One region of the Glutamicibacter ectropisis genome, then DNA from elsewhere that is predicted to be linked to it. Evidence: predicted binding sites of a transcription regulator. Region 1 holds the regulator's gene; the other holds the start of a gene.
What was found. The regulator HrcA, encoded in region 1, represses chaperone genes, less so after heat shock. The targets are predictions, from matches to a motif close to TTNGCACTCGNNNNNNNCGAGTGCNAA.

Region 1 (9,240 bases):
AGGCGTCGAAGCATTGCTCGATGAGGTCATCAAGCAACTTCCACCACCTGTCGGCGATGCGAAGGCTCCGGCGCGTGCCATGATCTTCGACTCGGTGTACGACACCTATCGTGGTGTGGTCACCTACGTGCGTGTGGTCGACGGCAAACTCTCGCCGCGCGAGAAGATCCAGATGATGTCCACGGGAACCACCCACGAACTCTTGGAAATCGGTGTTTCCTCACCGAATCCAGAACCAACTAAGGGGTTGGGAGTCGGCGAAGTTGGCTACCTGATTACCGGTGTGAAGGACGTTCGCCAGTCCAAGGTCGGCGATACGGTCACGAACTCCTTGAAGCCTGCCAGTGAATCACTCGGTGGCTACGAAGAGGCTAAGCCGATGGTGTTCTCGGGTCTTTATCCCATGGACGGTACCGATTACCCGGTACTGCGCGACGCGCTGGATAAGTTGCAGCTTAACGATGCTGCACTAACCTACGAACCAGAAACTTCAGTCGCGTTGGGCTTCGGCTTCCGTGTCGGCTTCCTTGGATTGCTCCACCTGGAAATCACGCGCCAGCGCCTGGAAAGCGAATTCAATCTGGACTTGATTTCCACGGCACCGAACGTGGTGTACGAGGTTGTCGGTGAAGACAAGCAGACGATCACCGTGACCAACCCATCGGAGTTCCCAGACGGGAAGATCCTCGAGGTTCACGAACCGATGGTCGCCGCGACCATCCTTGCCCCGAGCGAATTCATCGGTGCCGTGATGGAACTGTGCCAGAGTCGTCGTGGCACCATGCGCGGAATGGATTACCTCTCCGAGGACCGCGTTGAAATGCGTTACCACTTGCCACTGGCCGAGATCGTCTTCGACTTCTTCGACCAGCTCAAGTCCAAGACTCGTGGCTACGCCTCACTGGACTGGAAGGCTGACGGTGAGCAGGTCGCCGATCTGGTGAAGGTCGACATCTTGTTGCAGGGTGATCAGGTGGACGCGTTCAGCGCCATTACCCACCGTGACAAAGCCTACTCGTACGGAACAATGATGACATCCAAGCTGCGTGAGCTGATTCCTCGCCAGCAGTTCGAGGTTCCGATTCAGGCGGCCATTGGTTCGCGAATCATTGCTCGAGAGAATATTCGCGCGATCCGTAAGGACGTTCTTGCTAAGTGCTACGGCGGCGACATCAGCCGTAAGCGCAAACTGCTCGAGAAGCAGAAGGAAGGCAAGAAGCGCATGAAGATGGTTGGCCGCGTGGAGGTTCCACAGGAAGCCTTCATCGCTGCGCTGTCCACCGACGAACCGAAAAAGAAGTAAATGCCTTCAGTTCTCCCTGACGGCGATCCGGCTCCAGCCGATGGTCTGCTCCCAGCCTCATGTGCGCATGATGCTGAGGGGCGGACCATGTCCTTTTATGTACATATCCCGTTCTGCACAGTGCGTTGCGGCTACTGCGATTTCAACACGTATACCGCGACCGAACTCGGGTCAGGATCAAGCCAAGCCACCTACGCTGCCACGGTCAGCAAGGAAATCAGTTTTGCGCGCGAAGTAATGGACCGTTCGGGCCAACCACCTCGCGAAATCGAAACCGTATTCTTCGGGGGAGGCACACCAACTCTGTTGCCTGCCAGCGATTTGGTCTTGGTACTTGATCAGATTCGCAAGGACTTCGGGCTGAAACCTGGTGCGGAAATTACGACCGAGGCCAACCCGGATTCGGTGACTCGACAGAGCCTGCAAGAACTTGCTGACGGCGGATTCACGCGGGTCTCATTCGGCATGCAATCAGCGGTGCCTCACGTACTGAAGGTCCTCGAACGTACCCACGATCCGAAGCGAGTTCCACAGGTAGTGTCCTGGGCTCGTGAAGCCGGCCTCGACGTGAGCGTTGACTTGATCTACGGGACTCCGGGGGAGTCCTTAGAAGATTGGCGCACCAGCATTGAAGCCGCACTGAGCTACGAGCCCGACCATATTTCTGCCTATGCGCTGATCATCGAAGATGGGACCAAGCTTGCCGCGCAGATTCGACGTGACGAGGTACCGAATATCGATGATGACGATCATGCTGAGAAGTACCAGATGGCTGACGAGCTATTCGCTGCAGCTGGGTTCTCTTGGTATGAGGTCAGCAACTGGGCCAAGACTCCTGCCAATGCCTGCCAACACAATATTGCTTATTGGAAGGGTGGCGACTGGTGGGGTGCTGGCCCTGGTGCCCACTCGCACGTTGGAGGTCTTCGTTGGTGGAATGTGAAGCATCCGGCGGCCTATCAGCAGCGTATTGATGCCGGGATTTCTCCTGGCCATGGTCGAGAGTACCCAGACGCTCAAGCTGTTCAGCTAGAGCGGACGATGCTTTTGACGCGTTTGAGTTCCGGCATGGAAATTAGTGAGCTCGATGCCACCGGGCGCACCAAGGTTGCTGGGCTGATCGCAGATGAACTCATTGACGCCAAGGCAGCTTTCGCAGGCACGTTGGTGTTAACGCAACGAGGCCGGCTATTAGCCGACCTCGTTGTACGAGAATTACTCGATTTTTAGACCTGAAGCGTACTACTACTTCATCAGGCGAAGATTGAACTTATAACGGTAAGGGCGGCCCTTGTTGGCCTGAATGGCAGCAAGGGCGCCCGATACCGTCATGAAGACCCACAAGGCCACTGCGAGCACTGAGAAAAGCCAACCGATGTTGGGCAGGATCGTGCAGACGTTTAATGCGATCGCCAGGATGGTCAGTGGGAAGGTGAAGTTAAACGCTTCCTTGGACTCCTGAGCAGTGAACGCTCCACGATCGCGATAAACAGCAAAAATAATAGCTGCCGGAATGCAACCAAGAATGGCACCAAAGTGAGCCATGGTCGACCATTGCCGATCCTCAGATGGAGTCAGTGGCAACGCAGCGGTTCGCGATCCTTCGAAGCGCGAATTCTCCGACGACTGCGTCTGGCGTGTAGTCACTATCATTCCTTGTCTTGCTGTGGCTGAAATCTATCTCCATCATAGCCGTGGTTGGTTCATGCAACGGTGAGATTACCGCGCTAAAGTCCAACTATTGGTCAATTGTTAGGAAACCGTAATCTTCGGTTGTCAGAAAATCGATCAATTCTTCTATTCTTCCCAACAGTTGTGGTTCCAGCTGCCCATAATGGGAGACGGTAGAGAGAATTCGCTGCCATCCGATGCCGATGTCTTCGGCCGTTTCGTGCGGCCAACCGAAGGCACGTAGTACGCCGGTTTTCCAGTCAGTGCCCTTGGGAATGACCGGCCAAGCCTTGATGCCAAGAGCTGAGGGTTTAATCGCTTGCCAGACGTCAATATACGGATGGCCAAGAATCAGAACATTCTGAGCCGCTCCGGGAACCTTCATCGCTTCGGCGACGATGCGTGCTTCTTTGGTGCCTGCCACGAGGTGATCGACCAATATGCCTAGGCGACGTTCTGCCGAGGGCGCAAAATCACGAATAGCACCAGCTAGGTCATCAACACCGTGTAGTGGTTCCACAACGATGCCTTCAACTCGAAGGTCATGGCCCCATACTTTTTCTACGAGTTCGGCATCATGTTTGCCTTCCACCCAGATCCTGCTGGCCCGTGCCTCTCGCGCTTTTAAACCAGTAACGGCGCGGGAGCCTGATGCGGACACCATGGTTTTGGGTTGTGCGGTTTTAACCACCGGGTCAACCATTTCCACTGGCTCACCTTCAAGGAAAAACCCGAAACCAGCTTGGAAGGAGCGAGTCTTGCCGTGGCGGTCTTCCAGGACGATAATCCGCATTCCGCCAGACTTTTCTGTACGTATGACTTCACCAACCCATCCCGAGGTGGCATCCTCTAAAACCATGCCACGTTCGATGGGGACCTGGCGGAGTTTTTTCGGTGCTGGGGCGCTGAGATCTTGAGGTCCCCAGGAGTAATTAGTCACGTACGGCCTTTCGCTGTGATCGAATACGCTCGAAAACCAATGCTAGCAACCGTTGAACGTACTAGACTTGGCACTTGACAGGTTAGAGTGCCAAACACTTCGACAGGGAATCCAAGGAGGTGGCGTTGTGAGTGAACTTCGGCGTTTGGATGTATTGCGCGCCATTGTAGAGGACTACGTGCAGTCGCGTGAGCCGGTGGGCTCCAAAGCCTTATTGGATCGGCACAACCTTGGAGTCAGCGCGGCCACGATCAGAAATGATATGGCACTGCTCGAAGAAGAAGGGCTCATCGCTGCACCACACACCTCATCGGGACGTGTTCCGACCGAGAAGGGTTATCGGCGTTTTGTTGACGAGATTGGCGAGCTAAAGCCACTGTCGAGGGCTGAACGCGACGCCATTAACAAGATTTTGGACAACTCCACGGACTTGGACGAGATGCTCAAGAGCACCGTCCGACTGCTGGCTAGGTTGACCAATCAAGTGGCGATGATTCAGGTACCGCACTACGACACCGCGTCGTTGAAGAATCTTGAACTCGTCAGCTTGGGTAGCACTCAAGTGCTGATGGTCATGATTGCCTCAAACGGTACCGTTGATCAACGCATGATGGTGGTTCCACGCCTGTACTCAGACACTGAGTTAGCTGATTTGAAGTTATGGTTGCTCAATAGTTTTGAGGGCGTACAGCTTGCTGATCTACGTGGCAAACTCACCCGAGTCGGGTTGAGCCCGCAACAGCAATCCGAGCCATTGGTCGATAGCGTGTTGCAGGCCCTGGAGGAAATGGCCCAGGCCGCAAATACGCAGCGCATCATCATGGCCGGAACCGCCAATTTGGCGAGGGTGGAAGGGGACTTCCCGCTGAGTATTACTCCTGTGCTTGAAGCCCTCGAGGAGCAGGTAGTGCTACTCAAACTCTTTTCTGAGCTGGAGGCTGACTCGCGCGGTGTGGCTGTGGCGATTGGAACCGAGAACCATTACGGTCAGCTCGCGGAGGCTGCGGTGGTAGCCACCACCTACGGTTCCGACGTGCGCAATAAGCTCGGAGTGCTCGGGCCGACGCGAATGAACTATCCCACCTCGATGGCCTCGGTGCGGGCAGTGGCTCGATACCTATCCAAGATTTTGGCCAACTAGTAACGCTGGCGCTAAGCCAAGCATTTTTTGAATTTTTTGCATTTTAGGAAAGGACACGGCGAACAACGTGAGCTCGCATTACGAGACCCTGGGCGTTGCCAAGGACGCGACCCCTCAGGAAATCAAGAGTGCCTACCGAAAGTTGGCACGTAAGCTTCACCCGGATGTGAATCCGAGTGAAGAGGCTGCAGAACAGTTCAAGCTGGTGACCCGCGCTTACGAGGTTCTTTCCGACCAGACCAAGCGCTCGAACTACGATGCCACCGGCGATGAAAATGGCAATGGTCACCCAGGATTCAGTGGCGGCGGCCAGGGCTTCGGCGGATTCGGAGACATCTTCGAGCAGTTCTTCGGTGGTGGCCAGGCCCAGGGACCAGCATCACGTACCCAGCCTGGTCGTGACGCGCTGATCACCATCACCATTGATTTGGAAGATGCCGTGAAGGGCACCGTTTACCCACTCGAGATGGAAACGGCAGTTACCTGTAAGACCTGTAACGGCTCGTGCACCCGTGAGGGCACCAGCCCGGTAACCTGCGAAATCTGCCATGGTGCAGGTCAGGTGCAGCGTCCAGTTCGTTCATTCCTCGGCCAGATGATGACCGTGGAAACCTGTGCTGCCTGCCGTGGTTTTGGTACCACCATTCCCGAACCATGCTTGGAGTGCAACGGTGAGGGTCGCGTACGAGAGCACGTCTCCAAGTCCCTGAACGTACCTGCAGGTGTCGATTCCGGAACCCGCATCCAGCTTCGTGGCCAGGGTGAAGCAGGCCCGGGCGGTGGCCCTAACGGCAATCTCTTCGTTGAAGTGGACGTTCGTCGTCACAAGGTCTTCGAACGTGCACAGACTGACCTGCACGCCAAGATGAGCCTGCCGATGACCGCAGCAGCCCTTGGTTGTGAACTCAAGCTTGAAACCTTCGATGGTGAGCAAGCCATCAACGTGGAATCCGGCGCGCAAGATGGCGACACCGTCACTTTGTCAGGCCTAGGCGTACCACGCCTTCGCGGTGGCAAACGCGGTGACATCATCGTGCACCTGCAGGTGGAGACCCCAACCAAGCTTGATGCTGCACAGCGCGATCTGCTCGAGCAGTTGGCCAAGTTACGCGGTGAGGAAATGACCGCTGGACGCGTTGAACACTCTGGTGGCATGTTCTCACGACTGCGTGACAAGCTGAACCAGCGCTAAACATGAGCAATCACAGCTTCGTTATCGACCCTGATATGGCACAGAACGCCATGCCGGGGGACAGCTTGGAGCTTTCCGGCTCAGAGGCTCACCACGCCGTGACGGTAAAACGCGTCACGGCCGGTGAGCATCTGGATCTGCTCGACGGCCGAGGCCTTCGCCTGACGGTGGAGGTTTTGAGCACCGGTAAGGACATGCTGAACGCTCGGGTCCTTGAACGGGACCAAGAATCGGTCAGCGAACATCCGGTGACACTCGTGCAAGCTTTGTCTAAGGGCGACCGTGATCTGCAGGCCGTTGAGTCTTCGGTAGAGCTCGGCGTGCTCGCCGTGCGGCCGTGGCAAGCGGATCGTTCCATCGTGCGTTGGAACGCCGCCAAGGCGGATAAGGCACTGGCAAAATGGCGGGCTCAAGTCCGTGCTGCGCAGAAACAGTCCCGTCGCGCCTTTGAACCAGAGGTTCTAGCTCTTGCGGGCTCCAAGGAATTGGCCAAGATCATCGCGGATGAGATTACGGCTGGGGCACTGGTCTTAGTTTTGCATGAGCAGGCTACCGAGTCCGTGGCAGAACACGTATCCTCGTGGCTACCGCAAGCTCAACCTGGTCAGAAGGTCATGATGATTGTCGGGCCTGAGGGTGGCATTTCCGATGCCGAGCTACAAGCATTCACTGATGCTGGTGCCCACGCTGCGCTCTTGGGTCAGCATGTATTGCGTGCTTCTACTGCTGGACCGGCAGCGCTGGTGTTGATTCGTCACCTACTCGGCGAAATCTGATTAATACAAGTATTCGCGGGTACCTCATCAGGTACCCGCGAATTCTTGATTCTCATCTATTGCAGCAACATTTTCAGGGTAACTATTTGACGGTGAAGTCTGAGCTTACTTCGCCCACCTTGGCGTCCGATTCAGTCTCGACACCCCAGAAGGTGAGCTTATAGGAGCCAGGGGTGAGACTCTCGGTGATGCTGAAGGCACCGTCTTCTTGAATTTTCCCTGCGATAACTTGCTTCTGCGCGGTGATCACAGTGAGATTTCCATCGGCATCTTTTTTCTGCAAGGAATAGAAGGTACCAATATCAAACTGCGTGGTTCGGCCCTTGATCTGAACCTTGCCCGCGCTCAATACCGTTCCGTACTGCGGGTCAATAATCCAGATCGGGGCCATAAACTTGGCGTTACGTTCATAAACGTCTTTAAGTCGATAGCCATCAAAAACCGTGGCGTTCGGTTTACCGTCGACCAAAATCTTGACCGTTGGGGCAGTGGTACCCACAAGCAGACCCGTACCAGAAGCGGCTGCCGTCGCGGTGAAAACTAATTGCTGGATCGATCGCTCCGAAAGACCCTCATCTAGGTGTGCGCTAAATACCTTGGCAGGAAGATCCAGAGTGATCACGTTAGTGCCACTGATTGAAACGCCAATGTCCTCGGCTGGTTTGAGATGGGTATACCGGTGTGGTGTGGCCGGATCGCTGGAAAGCAAAGTCCAGATTGCGTCCCCGATGGGTTCGCGGTGGCGTGTATCTTCGAGATACTCGCGGTAGAGGAAGACCCCAGTGTCGGTGTTTTCCAACCAGTAGATAGGTAGCTTAGTGGCAGCACCCACTTGTTCACCGGCATCGGTGGCGCTGGGTAGGTTCAGCGACTCCGTGCTGGCGGTTTTGGGCATTTCAAAGGAGCTCTCGCGATTCGCCAGACCGCAACCTGCGGCGACGACGAGAGCAGCAGCTATTCCAACAATGCCAACTCGGCGTGGAATTTTCTGCAAGAACCTTGATTGCACTACTGACCGATCCATGAATCTTTTTGAGGGGATTGGGCTCATAAATATTTTCGAGCCGCTGTCATAGCTTGCCACACGCGTCGACGAAATCTGACCAAAATTGGCCTTACTTACTAATCCGTAACCAAATCTATATGTTTGCGACCTGCTCTGAATAGATTCATTTAGGACTACTTTCAGGTTTCTTGCTTACGCTGTGGCCTGAATTTCCTGCCATGCAGCCGATCACTGGATAGAATGGAAACAAGGACAAAGTACGACCGCCATCAAGCTCACAAAGGGGCACCAAGCACTGCATGCAGGTTGAACAGAACAAGACTCCAGCAGACTCAGATTCTGCGTCACTGACCATAAATTTTGAAACCGCAGAACTCATGGTTGCTACCTTGGGCCCGAATGATGAGCTATTGCGCATCCTCTCCGGTGCTTACCCTCAGGTGAACTTCCGTCCTAATGGCCAAGCCCTAGTGCTGGCAGGTATTCCTGCACAGGTCCGCAAAGCACAGCGTGTTACCGAAGAAGCACGATCGCTGGCCATGCGCGGTTCTCGGATGAGCGCCGAAACGATCGAGCAGATCATCAAGATGCTCAGTGCCGGCAATTCAGATGCCCCCACCGACGTTTTAGGTTTAAAAATCCTGTCAGGTCGTGGCCGGTCCATTCGACCCAAAACGATCAATCAGAAAAGCTACGTCGATGCCATCGAAGATTCGACGATTACTTTCGGCATTGGTCCGGCAGGTACCGGTAAGACTTTCTTGGCGATGGCCATGGCCGTTGCTGCCTTACAAGACAAACAGGTCAATCGCATCATCTTGACCCGTCCGGCTGTTGAGGCGGGGGAGAAGTTGGGATTCCTCCCCGGCTCATTGACGGAAAAGATCGACCCATACCTTCGTCCGCTTTACGATGCGCTACACGACATGGTCAACCCAGAAACCATTCCGCAGCTGCTAGAAGCAGGAACAATTGAGGTCGCGCCACTGGCCTATATGCGTGGTCGCACCCTCAACGATGCCTTCGTCATTCTCGACGAAGCCCAAAACACCACCAGCGAACAAATGAAGATGTTCCTGACCCGTCTGGGCTTTGGATCAAAGATGGTTGTCACCGGCGACATCACCCAGGTGGACTTGCCGGGTAATGCCACCTCGGGACTTCGGATGGCCAGCGATGTACTTGAAGGCATCGAAGACATTTCAGTTTGT
Region 2 (11,680 bases), 1.2 Mb from region 1:
ACCTGGTGTTGTTGACGGCCGGGCACAGCCCGAGCGCAACGGATCATCTAGGGCAGATCTTGTGCGACGCAGATTTGGAAGTCTTGGCTCGCCCAGAGCCGGCCTATCAACGTTATGCTGAGGCGATCTATCAGGAGTATGCGCATCTTCCGCGGCCTGTTTTGGCGCAGGGGCGGAGCAAGATTCTTTCGGCTTTACTTGCCAAGGACACGATTTACACCACGCCGGCGGGGCGAGATCGTTGGGAGTCAGCTGCCCGGAACAATCTGAGTAGAGAACTAGAACACTTGCGTACCTGGATGCCCTAGTTCTCGAAGATCGGCGTTAACTACTGATGGCCTGGTACCCGAAGGTACCAGGCCATCAGCCTAGGTGCTGTGCTAGATCAGCGGTGGGGCTTAGAAGCCGCCCATTCCGCCCATGCCACCCATGTCATCGCCACCGGCTGGTGCAGCGCCAGCAGGAGCCGGCTTATCTGCAACAACAGCTTCGGTGGTCAAGAACAGGCCAGCGATCGACGCAGCGTTCTGCAGTGCCGAACGGGTCACCTTCACTGGGTCATTCACCCCAGCTTCCAGCAGGTCAACGTATTCACCGGTGGCAGCGTTCAGGCCGTGGCCAGCGGCCAGACCCTTGACCTTGTCGGCAACAACGCCTGGTTCCAAGCCAGCGTTCAGTGCGATCTGCTTCAGTGGTGCTTCGATACCAACACGAACGATGTTCGCACCGGTTGCCTCGTCGCCATCCAGCTCAAGCTTGGCAAATGCTGCAGCGCCAGCCTGGATCAGTGCAACGCCACCACCGGCGACGATGCCTTCTTCAACGGCAGCCTTAGCGTTACGCACGGCGTCTTCGATGCGGTGCTTGCGCTCCTTGAGCTCCACCTCGGTAGCAGCGCCGGCCTTGAGCACAGCGACACCACCGGAGAGCTTTGCGTGGCGCTCCTGCAGCTTCTCGCGGTCGTAGTCCGAATCGGTGTTCTTGATCTCGGCTGCGATCTGAGCCTTGCGACCTTCGATAGCGTCGGCTTCGCCGCCACCTTCAACGATGGTGGTCTCGTCCTTGGTGATAACGACCTTGCGGGCGGTACCCAGAACTTCGAGGCCTACGTTGTCCAGGGACAGGCCGATTTCCTCGGAAACAACCTGGCCACCGGTCAGGATAGCGATGTCGGTCAGCATAGCCTTGCGACGGTCACCGAAGCCTGGAGCCTTGACGGCAACGGACTTGAACAGGCCACGGATCTTGTTCAGGATCAGGGTAGCCAGGGCTTCGCCCTCAACGTCTTCGGCGATGATCAGCAGCGACTTGTTCGACTGCATGACCTTCTCCAGCAGGGTCACCATGTCCTTGACCGAGGAGATCTTGGAGTTCACGATGAGGATGTATGGATCCTCCAGAACGGTTTCCTGGCGCTCGGTGTCGGTGACGAAGTAAGCGGAGATGTAGCCCTTGTCGAAGCGCATGCCCTCAGCCAGCTCCAGCTCAAGGCCGAAGGTGTTGGACTCTTCAACGGTGATAACGCCCTGCTCGCCGACCTTGTCGAGAGCTTCAGCGATCAGGCCACCGATTTCCTTGTCGCCTGCGGAGATCGAAGCGGTAGCAGCAATCTGCTCCTTGGATTCGATCTTCTTAGCAGCGTCGAACAGTTCTGCGGTGACGGCTTCTACAGCCTTGTCGATACCGCGGCGCAGTGCGATTGGGTCGGCGCCTGCAGCAACGTTGCGCAGACCTTCCTTGACCAGTGCCTGTGCGAGCACGGTTGCGGTGGTGGTACCGTCACCGGCAACGTCGTCAGTCTTCTTAGCAACTTCCTTGACCAGCTCTGCGCCGATCTTCTCGTAAGGATCTTCGAGATCGATTTCCTTAGCGATGGACACACCGTCGTTGGTGATAGTAGGAGCGCCCCACTTCTTCTCCAGAACGACGTTGCGGCCGCGTGGGCCTAGGGTCACCTTTACCGCGTCAGCGAGGGTGTTTAGTCCGCGCTCGAGTCCGCGGCGTGCTTCCTCGTCAAATGCAATCATCTTGGCCATAGTGGCTTACGGTCCTTTCGGGACGATTTTGCGAAAATGCAACCGACAGACAGCGCCCGCGACGGACGAGTGCTCCGGAGCGGCATCGGGCCAGCAACCGTTTCAGCTCTCGCTATCTGAGGTATTTTCCACGCTCCATCCGCCAGCGAGCTATCCGGGACCATTTTGTTCCCTAGGGAACGCAAAGGCCGACCGGCGTTAGCAGTCGCTGCGTAAGAGTGCTAATACAAATATTGGCACTCTCGCATGGCGAGTGCAAGCCGATCGGCTCAGAGCGAAGCGAATTATGAACGAATTATTCGTTCAGGCCCAGCGGGTCATCGGTGCCCAACACCACGGTGACTCGGTTAGGGATGTTACTGGTCTGCAGAACTTCTTCGATATTAAGGACCTCAGCTGCTTTTTCGGCAGTAACGCGGTAGGCCTCCGAGGTGTAGTACACGGCGGAAACGCCCGCTGGCTTAGTCCAGTTATCGGCAACAATGTTGGTGAATCCAGCTTCGGTCATCGCTTCTTCACCAGCACTAGCGACTCCGGCAACACTGGCACCGTTGTAAACACCGATCTTTTGACCAAAGAGAACCTCGGCGTCATCAATCGTGCTTGACGGGGATGCTGACTCACTCGGTGATGCTTCCAGCGAGCTTTCGACCGATTCACTCGGCGATGCTTCTTGGGACTGAGTACTCTCATTAGTGCTCGATCCTGCAAGGCTTTCTTTAAGCTGGGGACCAAAGATGAAGGACGCTGCACCGATGACCAGCACGATCACGGCGGTCAGCACTACCCACAGCAGTTTGCCGCCGGTCGACTTTGAGGCCGCGGACTGCGCCCATCCGTGCGCGTGGTGTGAACCCACACGGGTGTTGAACTCCGGTACGCGATCAAATTCGTCACGCGGGTAGTTGGTCATTCTTGTCCTTGCTCGAGGTCTGACTGGTCACGGCAGGCTGGGTTATCGTCCCGAGCCGACCTTACCGCCCACACGACGTTTTGTTGAACGTGTTCTGCGCAGTCGCTTAACCAGCATCGGGTCGTAGGCCATGGCCGCATCCGTCTCAATCAGTTGGTTCAGCAACTGATAATAGTTGGTTGGCGACATAGAGAACTGCTTGCTGATCGCTTGTTCCTTGGCTCCGGCATACTTCCACCACAATTTTTCTAAGCTCAGGATCTGTTGTGAACGTTCGTCAAGTTCCGAATCTGGGTTCATCACAAAATCAACCAATAACTCGTTCTCAGCCATCCGTTCTCACCTCAGTCCTAGGCTCAGTTCTTGCGCATTTGGGTCATGCAGGTACTCCACCGTTGGTAGACATACCATCGATATTCTAACCAATACGTTTAGCTATCGTCGTGTGGTCGGGCACAGGCACGCCAAAAAACGGCACAATTGCTTCTATGGATGAAATGCAAGACGCCTTGTTTGATGCCCCGCCACCACCTGTTGCCCCCATATATGAGCCAACGGACTTTCCATTTTTCCACGGTGCGCAATCCATGGCCGACCACGGTTTTATCGCACAGGATTGGGTTCCGGCACTGGTAAAGCAAGATCAGAATCTTCGTCAGCTTGCCCTCAAACTTGCCGAGCGCTCTTCCCTGGGTGAAGTTCTACTTCCCGAGCCTAAGGTGATGTTCCGCGCACTTACCTTGCCTTTAGCTAAGGTCAAGGTCCTGATCATCGGTCAAGACCCTTATCCGACACCTGGACATCCCAATGGGTTGGCTTTCGCGGCCAATCCTCAGGTCCGACCGCTGCCACGCTCACTGAGGAACATCTACAAAGAACTCGAAACCGATCTGGGCGTTGTACCGGCGGCACATCCTGACCTGAGCCCTTGGCAAGAACGTGGGGTGCTCTTGCTGAACCAGGCTCTCTCCGTAACTGCAGGAAAAGCCGGCTCTCATCAAAAGCTTGGATGGGAAGCGATACTTGTAGCTGTCCTGGAGGCAATAAACCTACGCGAAGTTCCTCCCGTTGCCATTCTGTGGGGAAAGCACGCCCAGAAGTTCTCCCCCGCGCTCAATAATCTGCCGCAATTGTGCAGCGCCCACCCATCACCGCTGTCAGCCTCGCGTGGATTCTTCGGTTCAAAACCCTTTTCCGAAAGCAATCGGCTGCTATCCGTCAGTGGACAGGAGCCGATTGATTGGTCATTACCGTTGGCCTAGCGGCGACGAATCCGACGCCGTTCTCGACGTGCGTTGGAGGTCAGCGGGCGGCACAACGTTTCGCCGAAGACAACACCGCCGGCGATGGAAAGCATAATTGCCATCGCGTTAAACATCTCAACAAGACCGGTGGACATATCATCAACGTTGATAACGATGCCGTACATGGCGCGGAAGATCATCAGACCTGGAAGCAGGAACATCACTGCTGGTGCTGCCAAAACCAACTGCGGTGAATGCAGTTTGTCCGCGGCAAAACGAGCGGCAAAGCCGATGATGGTGGCAACGAGCGCGGGCAAGGCTCGTTCTCCGAGACCCAAGTTTTGCGCCAGCAACATGATCAGGTATCCACCCACGGCAATTCCGGCGGTGGGCAGCAACAGGCGAACCGAACTCTGCTCGCTTACCGCACCGGCGATGATGGCAACAGCAACCAAAACTACCAACAACCATGCTGGATACTGCGTGGTCACGATCTGATGCACATCAACTTCCTCACCACCGAGCACATCAGAGATGACCAACGCGGCGGCAATTCCACTCAGGATCGCACCATAGATCAGGCTCGCGGAAAACAATCGTCCCACCGCAGTCACCGGGAACCCGTTGATCGCATCTTGCAAGGCTGAAACGAATCGGCCTGAAGGTAGCAGGAGCAAGATACCGCCAGAAACCACGAGCGCCGGATCCAATGGAGCATGAAATTGATGCCCCAGCAGCGCAATCCCGGTAATCACCAGCGTTGAGGCGGCAATGGTGAAGAATTCTGGCACCCGCCACCGCGAACCATAGCGACCAATCTGCGTCACCAGGCTCGATGAGAACATGGCCACCAGTGCTCCGGCCCAAGAACCGCCAATAAAGAGAACAAAGGCTGCTGCGAACAGGGCTCGTCCACTCGCGACCACCCAGCGCGGGAAGGGTTTTGGACGGCGCGTAATTTCCTTCAAGCGCTTCGCCGAGGCCGTACGTGAGACTCCACCGGCGATGATGTCCGACACCAGTTCGTGTACGAGTACAAGCCCCGCGTAGTTGGAGGTATAGGAACGCACCACGCGCAATACCGAGTAGCTTTCGGCATCAGGTGGGCTGTAGTTCAAATGCAGCGACTGGTTGGTGATGTCCACATCGAGGTGACTTAGACCCAGGGCAGCGGTTACCGCGATAATGCTGGTTTCTACTTCCAACGCACCGGCGCCATAACGGATCAAGGTCTCGCCTAAGTCCAAGGCGAATTCCATGGTGCGTCGCGATGACGCGTCCTGTTGATCGTTGACCTTGGGATTGGCGTACGGGGTACCTTGCAGTCGCTCAACGATGTTCAAGGCCTGCGTCGGAGGGGTGTCCGAGATCCACATTTTTGCCAGCAGTGAACGTGCCACTGGGTTGGCACGGGTTGGCATCAGGGTGATACCGTCGTCGGTGGTGTGAACCTGGCCGGTACGCCACTCAATATCGGAGGCGTCGGCCGCCGCGACGTTGGCACTGACCGCGGTGTTCAGCGGCAGCTCAGATGCCATCGGTGGCTCTTCAACGGGGTCTTCCGGGTGGAAGCCCATGTTGATTTCACTAGTAGAAATGCGCGGCAGTACGCCTGCGGATGGCGCCGGGTCTTCGCCGATCTGCGGTGACATTGCACCGTGTTCTTCCTCAGATCGATGCGCCACTAATCTTGCCCCCTCAACCAATGTTTTCCCATGCAATTTACGATACAACCCATGGGTTAGAAGATGGTGTGAACGGGCGTAAATCACGTGGTAGCGCCGAACACATTTTGGGCATTTGAGGCCCTACGGAATATTGGCGGGCGGTTGGTGGTTCCAAGGAAGAGAACTTAGATGCTTTTGCATACAAATTGGAGATCTTCAATGAGTAATATTCCTCTTCTACCCCAGATCGGCGCCGAGACTTTTGGCGACATCAGCCAGGACGCCGAAGGCAACCTACTTTCCCATGCGCAGGTGATTCGTAATGTGATTGCTGAGGGCCAGGCTGCCGAAGCAGCCAATCTGGATTTCTTTGGTGTCGGCGAACATCACCGCGACGATTATGCCGTCTCCGCACCAGAAATGATCTTGGCTGCACTGGCAAGCACCACGCAACGGATCAAACTCGGTACCGCAGTCACCGTTCTCTCTAGTGATGACCCGGTTCGGCTGTATCAGCGCTTCGCGACCTTAGATGCCATCTCACGAGGCCGCGCCGAAATCGTTGCCGGGCGCGGATCCTTTGTTGAATCATTCCCACTGTTCGGATTCGAACTTGATGACTACGAAGAACTCTTTGAACAGAAACTGGACCTGCTGGCGAAACTACGTCACGGTGAACCGGTGATCTGGCACAGCAATCACCGCGCCGCCTTACGCAACCAACAGGTCTACCCACTATTAGAAGATCAGCCGCTGACCACGTGGGTAGGTGTGGGTGGCAGTCCGCAATCTGTCGTTCGCGCAGCCCGTCACGGTCTGCCCCTCTTCCTGGCGATCATCGGCGGCCAGCCTTCAGGCTTTGAAGGACTGGTGTCTTTGTACCACCGCGCACTCAAGGAATTCGGCCACGAACAGCAGCCAGTGGCCGCCCACTTCCACGGCTTGGTCGCGGACAGCGATGAAGAAGCGCTAGAAACTCTCTGGCCCCACTACCAACGAACCATGAACCGCCTGGGCGCCGAACGTGGTTGGCCATCAGCAAGCAAAATGCGTTTGCAGGCAGCGATGGGACCGGAGGGAGCGATGATGGCCGGAAGCCCACAGACCGTGGCCGCTAAGCTCGCCTCGGTCACCCAGAAGTTGGGACTCTCACGAGCCGACATCAAGTACTCCGCTGGAACCTTGCCTCATGAGGCCATGATGCACTCCATCAAGCTGCTTGGAGAAGAAGTGAAACCTCGGGTCCATCAGTTGCTGACGGCCCAAAAGTAGCCTCCGCACGACAGCAGAATATTAACGCAAAAATGCCACCAGCGATGGTGGCATTTTTTGTGGATCTTACTGGACTCGAACCAGCGACCTTTCGCGTGTGAGGCGAACGCTCTAACCAACTGAGCTAAAGATCCAAACTTCGGCTTTGACCACAGGGTCAAGCACCTAAACGATCTTAGCCGGTGATATCTCTTGCACCAAATCGGTCAGCCGCTCCTCGTGGCAAAACATCGACTGAGCGACGCGCTTAAACCAACATTCACGGCAACCTCTCAGCAACAGTATTTGCCACATGATTAGCCCTGAAAAACCGCGCCAAATAGTTTATCTTTGATTCACTCAAAAGTACCTGTTTCCACTTGTCAAAACGGGACTTCAGACTCCATAATTTTTCTAGCTCATCGAGCTCAAACTGGACCCTACAAGGAAGTTGCCGGAAGCCACCGGCATCGGTCCCCTCAAGGCCAACGAAACCGCACCGCAGGTGATGACCTGTGGTGCAAAGCCTCATTTTTCGTTCGTTCTTTTTCTCTAGGACCGTACCCAGTGTTTGAAAATCTCAACTTTTCTTTGTCATCCCTCTGCGTTCTACCAGAGCAGCGCGAAGAATTGGCACAGCTCTACCCAGTCATCGACCAGCGTTGGCACCAGAAATTGGATCGTCTGAGCCTGTTGGTCACGGTCCGTGATCGTGGCACGCTGGTGGCTGCTGGTTTGGTTCACGACTCGATCGTGGCACCCACCGATTCCATGAACGCAGTGGAGCTCGGTTCCATGGCGGTACGTCCTGAATATCGCCGGTTAGGAATCCGCCAACATGTGACCTCCCTGCGCCTGGAGCATGCGGTGCGCTCGGGCAAAACACCGATCATTGTCATTGACGCACAAAACCCCGCCTCGTGGGCCTTCTACGAACGCTCCGACTTGTGGGAACGCGAGCGTAGCTTTGAACGTGATGGGCAGCTGAAGTTCATTTACCGTGCCACTCAGGCTGCAAAAGATTGGGTGGCGAACTTGCCACAGGCCGCCCAACACTGTGGGGAAATCATCACCCCGGTCACCGCAGCTCCTACACCTGCGTACGAGCTGGCTCCAACTTTGCAACCATCACTGGCTGTTACTTTGCCTTTCGGTGATCAGTCGCCGGCGATCCCGGTGATCTAATCCCTAGAAGAGAGAGTCCTGTTGCTCGTCCACCCATTCGTGGCCGGGCAGCGGGGCCACTTCACCGGCTCGGCGAGCGCGAGCTGCTTCATGTAGGTCGATCGGCGTGACTTTGAGAACGGCATCAACCATTGCATTCAGGAACTGTGCGGTGGCAATATCTTCGGGTACCGGCGGGTGCACACAACGCACTTGCGGATCATCCGAGTCATCATCCCAGTCAACCAGCAACAGCCCGGTCGCGGTATACCCAAAGCCATCGCCAAAGTCCCGCAGCTTGCGGATCATGTCTACGGTACGGCGGAAGGCGGCCGGCTCAGTTTCAAGGATGGTGGCCCGCTGCACGAAGAAGAACCCGACTGCTGCCAGCGGATAACGTGCCCGAAGATTCGCTGCGTCACCGTAGGCTTCCTCATAACGGTTGGCCAGGTTCTTGCCGAAGGATGAGGTCATGGCTTTGGTGCTCAGCAATAATTCTGGACCGGTTGACCAGTGGGTCATCACCACATCGGTCTGTTTCATATAGGCCCGACCCAGGATCCTGGCATCGGTGCTCCCGGCTTTGCCGGACATGATTGATTCATGAACCTCGTCGGCGAGGCGTTCTGGCAGTCTACGTAAGAGGTCCAAGATATCGCTGGAAAGCACCCTTGGGGCCTCCGGTCGTGGCCAGACCAGATCCGCATCAAAACCGGCACGACGCAATTCGTGGGCTAACCAAGCGTCAACGCCCTGGGCAAAACGTCCGGAGCGGGTAACCGCCTTGTTGCGCACCGGGATGCTCAGCAGCTGCTCCAAGACCTGATAGGACGGGTTGAATTCCTCGGTGACCGCACCGTTATTCAGCCACGGTGAGTCTTTGGCCGCCGACATCAAAGTGGTATCAAATTCCGCAAATGCCAGGGTCTTCTCAACCACAGGATTAGCCACGTTTATCCCTTCACCGCTTTACTTCTCGCCGCTCGTCGTTCCAGCATGTTCGTCCGTGCCGCCCGGATGGTCGCTACCGCTGCCTTATCCAATGAGAGCATTTGCTCTAGGACGATCTCGTCGACCATTTCGGTCGCCTCTTGTTTTGCCCCGGCAACCAATAGTGCGCGTACCTCAGACTTGATGGCGCGCAATGGTGTTGCATAGTGCTGCACCATCGCAATGGACGGTACCGGAAGCGCATCGGCTTCGCGGGGTTCAACCTTCAAAATTCCCCCACCATAGGAACGCCCGACCATCTCGGCACCCAACATGGTCAAAGTATTCAACGACGCCAACGGCAGCAGTTCCCTGCCCAATTCGCGCACATCTGCACCCAAGTACACACCGTGGATGGAGTTGATATGGTGTACCCCCGCCTCGTTAGAGGTCAGCCGTGGGGTATCGGCATTCATATAGGTCATGAACAGATCCGGCACCGACAATATCGGGACTCGCCACCACGGCGAGCGCACCCGACACTTATAGGCTTGGTCAACATTGGCCAATTCGCCGCTGGCCACCAGATGCTCTCCTGCCGGGCTTGGTGCACCGGCGGGCCTGAACAGGTAGGTTGCTGCGCCCTGATCGCGCAGGTGCTCCCACCCATGCGAATCAAGTTCCAGCCCCCGCAGGTGTCGAGAGCCCGGAGGTGAAATACGAATGACTTCCGTTTCCTCCAGCCCCAGCTCCTGAACCTTGTCGGCGTTGAGCGTGAACCACTTGTTATTTCCGGTGACCGCACCCAGTGAGGTTTCGCCCCAAGAATTGAGCGTCGCGAACTGGCCCTGCGCAGTGGCTGAAGCCAGGATCCCTTGGGCTTCCAGCCCGACCAGCGAGCCGGTCCAACGGTCCGCAGCGCGTTGTGGGACGTGGCGGGTGCCCGATCCCAGCTGTGCAAGGTCGTGGGCATTGCGGAACTGATGCAATCTGAAATGGTCGCTCGGGCCCTGGCCATAGCCCTCGGCCAGCAATAACACGACTTCTTCTTGAGCATCGGCAAACAGGCGCTCTTCAAAGACTGCCAGGTGAACTGTGGCAAAGCGTTCGAGCAGCATGGCTCGTACTACCCCGGCGTAGTTAACGAACATCAGCTCGGCAGGCAGCACCAAAGCCATCCGGCCACCGTTGGCTAGGAAGCTGGTGGCATGAACCACGAAGGCGGCCCAAATGCTGGCTAGTTCGTTCAGTTCCACCCCGGCATTTTTTGCTGCCAGGCGCGAACGTTGACGGTCAGCCCCGCGATGAAGTTGATAACGCACATAGGGAGGGTTACCGATCACCACATCCATGTCGGCGTTGCCGGCGATATCAAAAAAGTTGGCCTGGTTTATCTGCGCGTTGATTCCCTGGCTGCTCAAGCGGTCATGGGCCTGAGCTACCGTAGGTGCGTGTAATTCATAACCATGTAAATGCACCTGCCCTTGGCGCTCCCCCAGTTCACGATGCACTGCTTCAAGAAATTGAGCATCACCACAGGAGGGCTCCAGAACCCTAGCCGGCTGGCCTTCTAGGGCCCATTGCGCCATGAAGGTTGCTACCGGTTCCGGGGTGAAATAGGCGCCCCGCGCATGGCGGGCACTGGCCTGCTCTTTTTGTTCTTTACTCAACACGCATCGATCTTTCCATGGCGGCCAGACAGTTTGGCTGGACGCAAATGACCGAGCCTGGGCGGCAACTTATCCATTGTACTCGGCTCGCCGCTAGAACTTTAGGTCCCTAGTGGGTGGGTTTAGCTTTGCCCTTGTGACGGAGCTTCTGGATCCCCACCACAATCACCGTAATGATCGCGCCCATGATAAATCCTGCGACACAGGAAAAAGCGGTATTCACGCACCAGCCCAGGACTGCGCCGGCTGAACCGGTGGCGTGTGCTACCAGCTCTTCGACGTGGTGCACAAAACCGTACGGCGCGTGCCAGCCCAGCTCATCCATGCCCACCAGCAGTAGGTGTCCACCGACCCACAGCATGGCCACAACGCCAACCTTGCTGAGTACCGACATCACGATCGGCATGGCTTTGACCAGGCCTCGCCCAACTTTCTGCGAGAGCTTGCGCGGTTTGGTGGCCATGTGCAGGCCAATATCGTCCATTTTCACGATCAGCGCCACCGCGCCGTAGACCACCACGGTCATCAGTAGGGCCACAACAATGAGGATCAGGGCTCGGGTAATGATTGGTTCGTGCGCGACCTCGTTGAGTGAGATCACCAAGATTTCTGCAGAGAGCACCAGGTCGGTGCGTACCGCAGAGTTGATGATGGACTTTTCATCACGCTCTTTGCCTTCTTCCCCGGATCCGTGGTGCTTGATCCAGCCAAAAGCTTCGAGCAGTTTTTCCGCGCCTTCAAAAACCAGGTACGCGCCGCCGAGCATCAGGATCGGGGTCAACGCCCACGGGGCAAAGTAAGAGAG

Region 2: a site for HrcA is predicted at 2,235-2,261, ahead of groL (chaperonin GroEL). Genes of this name have one in related genera too.

Annotation. Positions count from the first base shown of each region.
Region 1 covers NZ_CP125942.1:1,783,004-1,792,243, reverse strand. Annotated here, with positions in the region: gene lepA (translation elongation factor 4) at 1-1,303, shown strand, start outside; gene hemW (radical SAM family heme chaperone HemW) at 1,304-2,533, shown strand; gene QMQ05_RS08290 (DUF4870 domain-containing protein) at 2,549-2,956, opposite strand; gene QMQ05_RS08285 (DUF3097 domain-containing protein) at 3,042-3,914, opposite strand; gene hrcA (heat-inducible transcriptional repressor HrcA) at 4,042-5,055, shown strand; gene dnaJ (molecular chaperone DnaJ) at 5,123-6,247, shown strand; gene QMQ05_RS08270 (16S rRNA (uracil(1498)-N(3))-methyltransferase) at 6,250-7,023, shown strand; gene QMQ05_RS08265 (GerMN domain-containing protein) at 7,106-8,047, opposite strand; gene QMQ05_RS08260 (PhoH family protein) at 8,329-9,240, shown strand, end outside.
Region 2 covers NZ_CP125942.1:583,069-594,748, reverse strand. Annotated here, with positions in the region: gene QMQ05_RS02805 (DUF4031 domain-containing protein) at 1-308, shown strand, start outside; gene groL (chaperonin GroEL) at 399-2,036, opposite strand; gene QMQ05_RS02795 (LytR C-terminal domain-containing protein) at 2,332-2,949, opposite strand; gene QMQ05_RS02790 (DUF3263 domain-containing protein) at 2,992-3,282, opposite strand; gene QMQ05_RS02785 (uracil-DNA glycosylase) at 3,447-4,211, shown strand; gene QMQ05_RS02780 (threonine/serine ThrE exporter family protein) at 4,208-5,878, opposite strand; gene QMQ05_RS02775 (Atu2307/SP_0267 family LLM class monooxygenase) at 6,080-7,132, shown strand; tRNA gene QMQ05_RS02770 (tRNA-Val) at 7,193-7,266, opposite strand; gene QMQ05_RS02765 (GNAT family N-acetyltransferase) at 7,679-8,296, shown strand; gene QMQ05_RS02760 (hypothetical protein) at 8,300-9,226, opposite strand; gene QMQ05_RS02755 (HsdM family class I SAM-dependent methyltransferase) at 9,229-10,878, opposite strand; gene QMQ05_RS02750 (DUF808 domain-containing protein) at 10,985-11,680, opposite strand, start outside.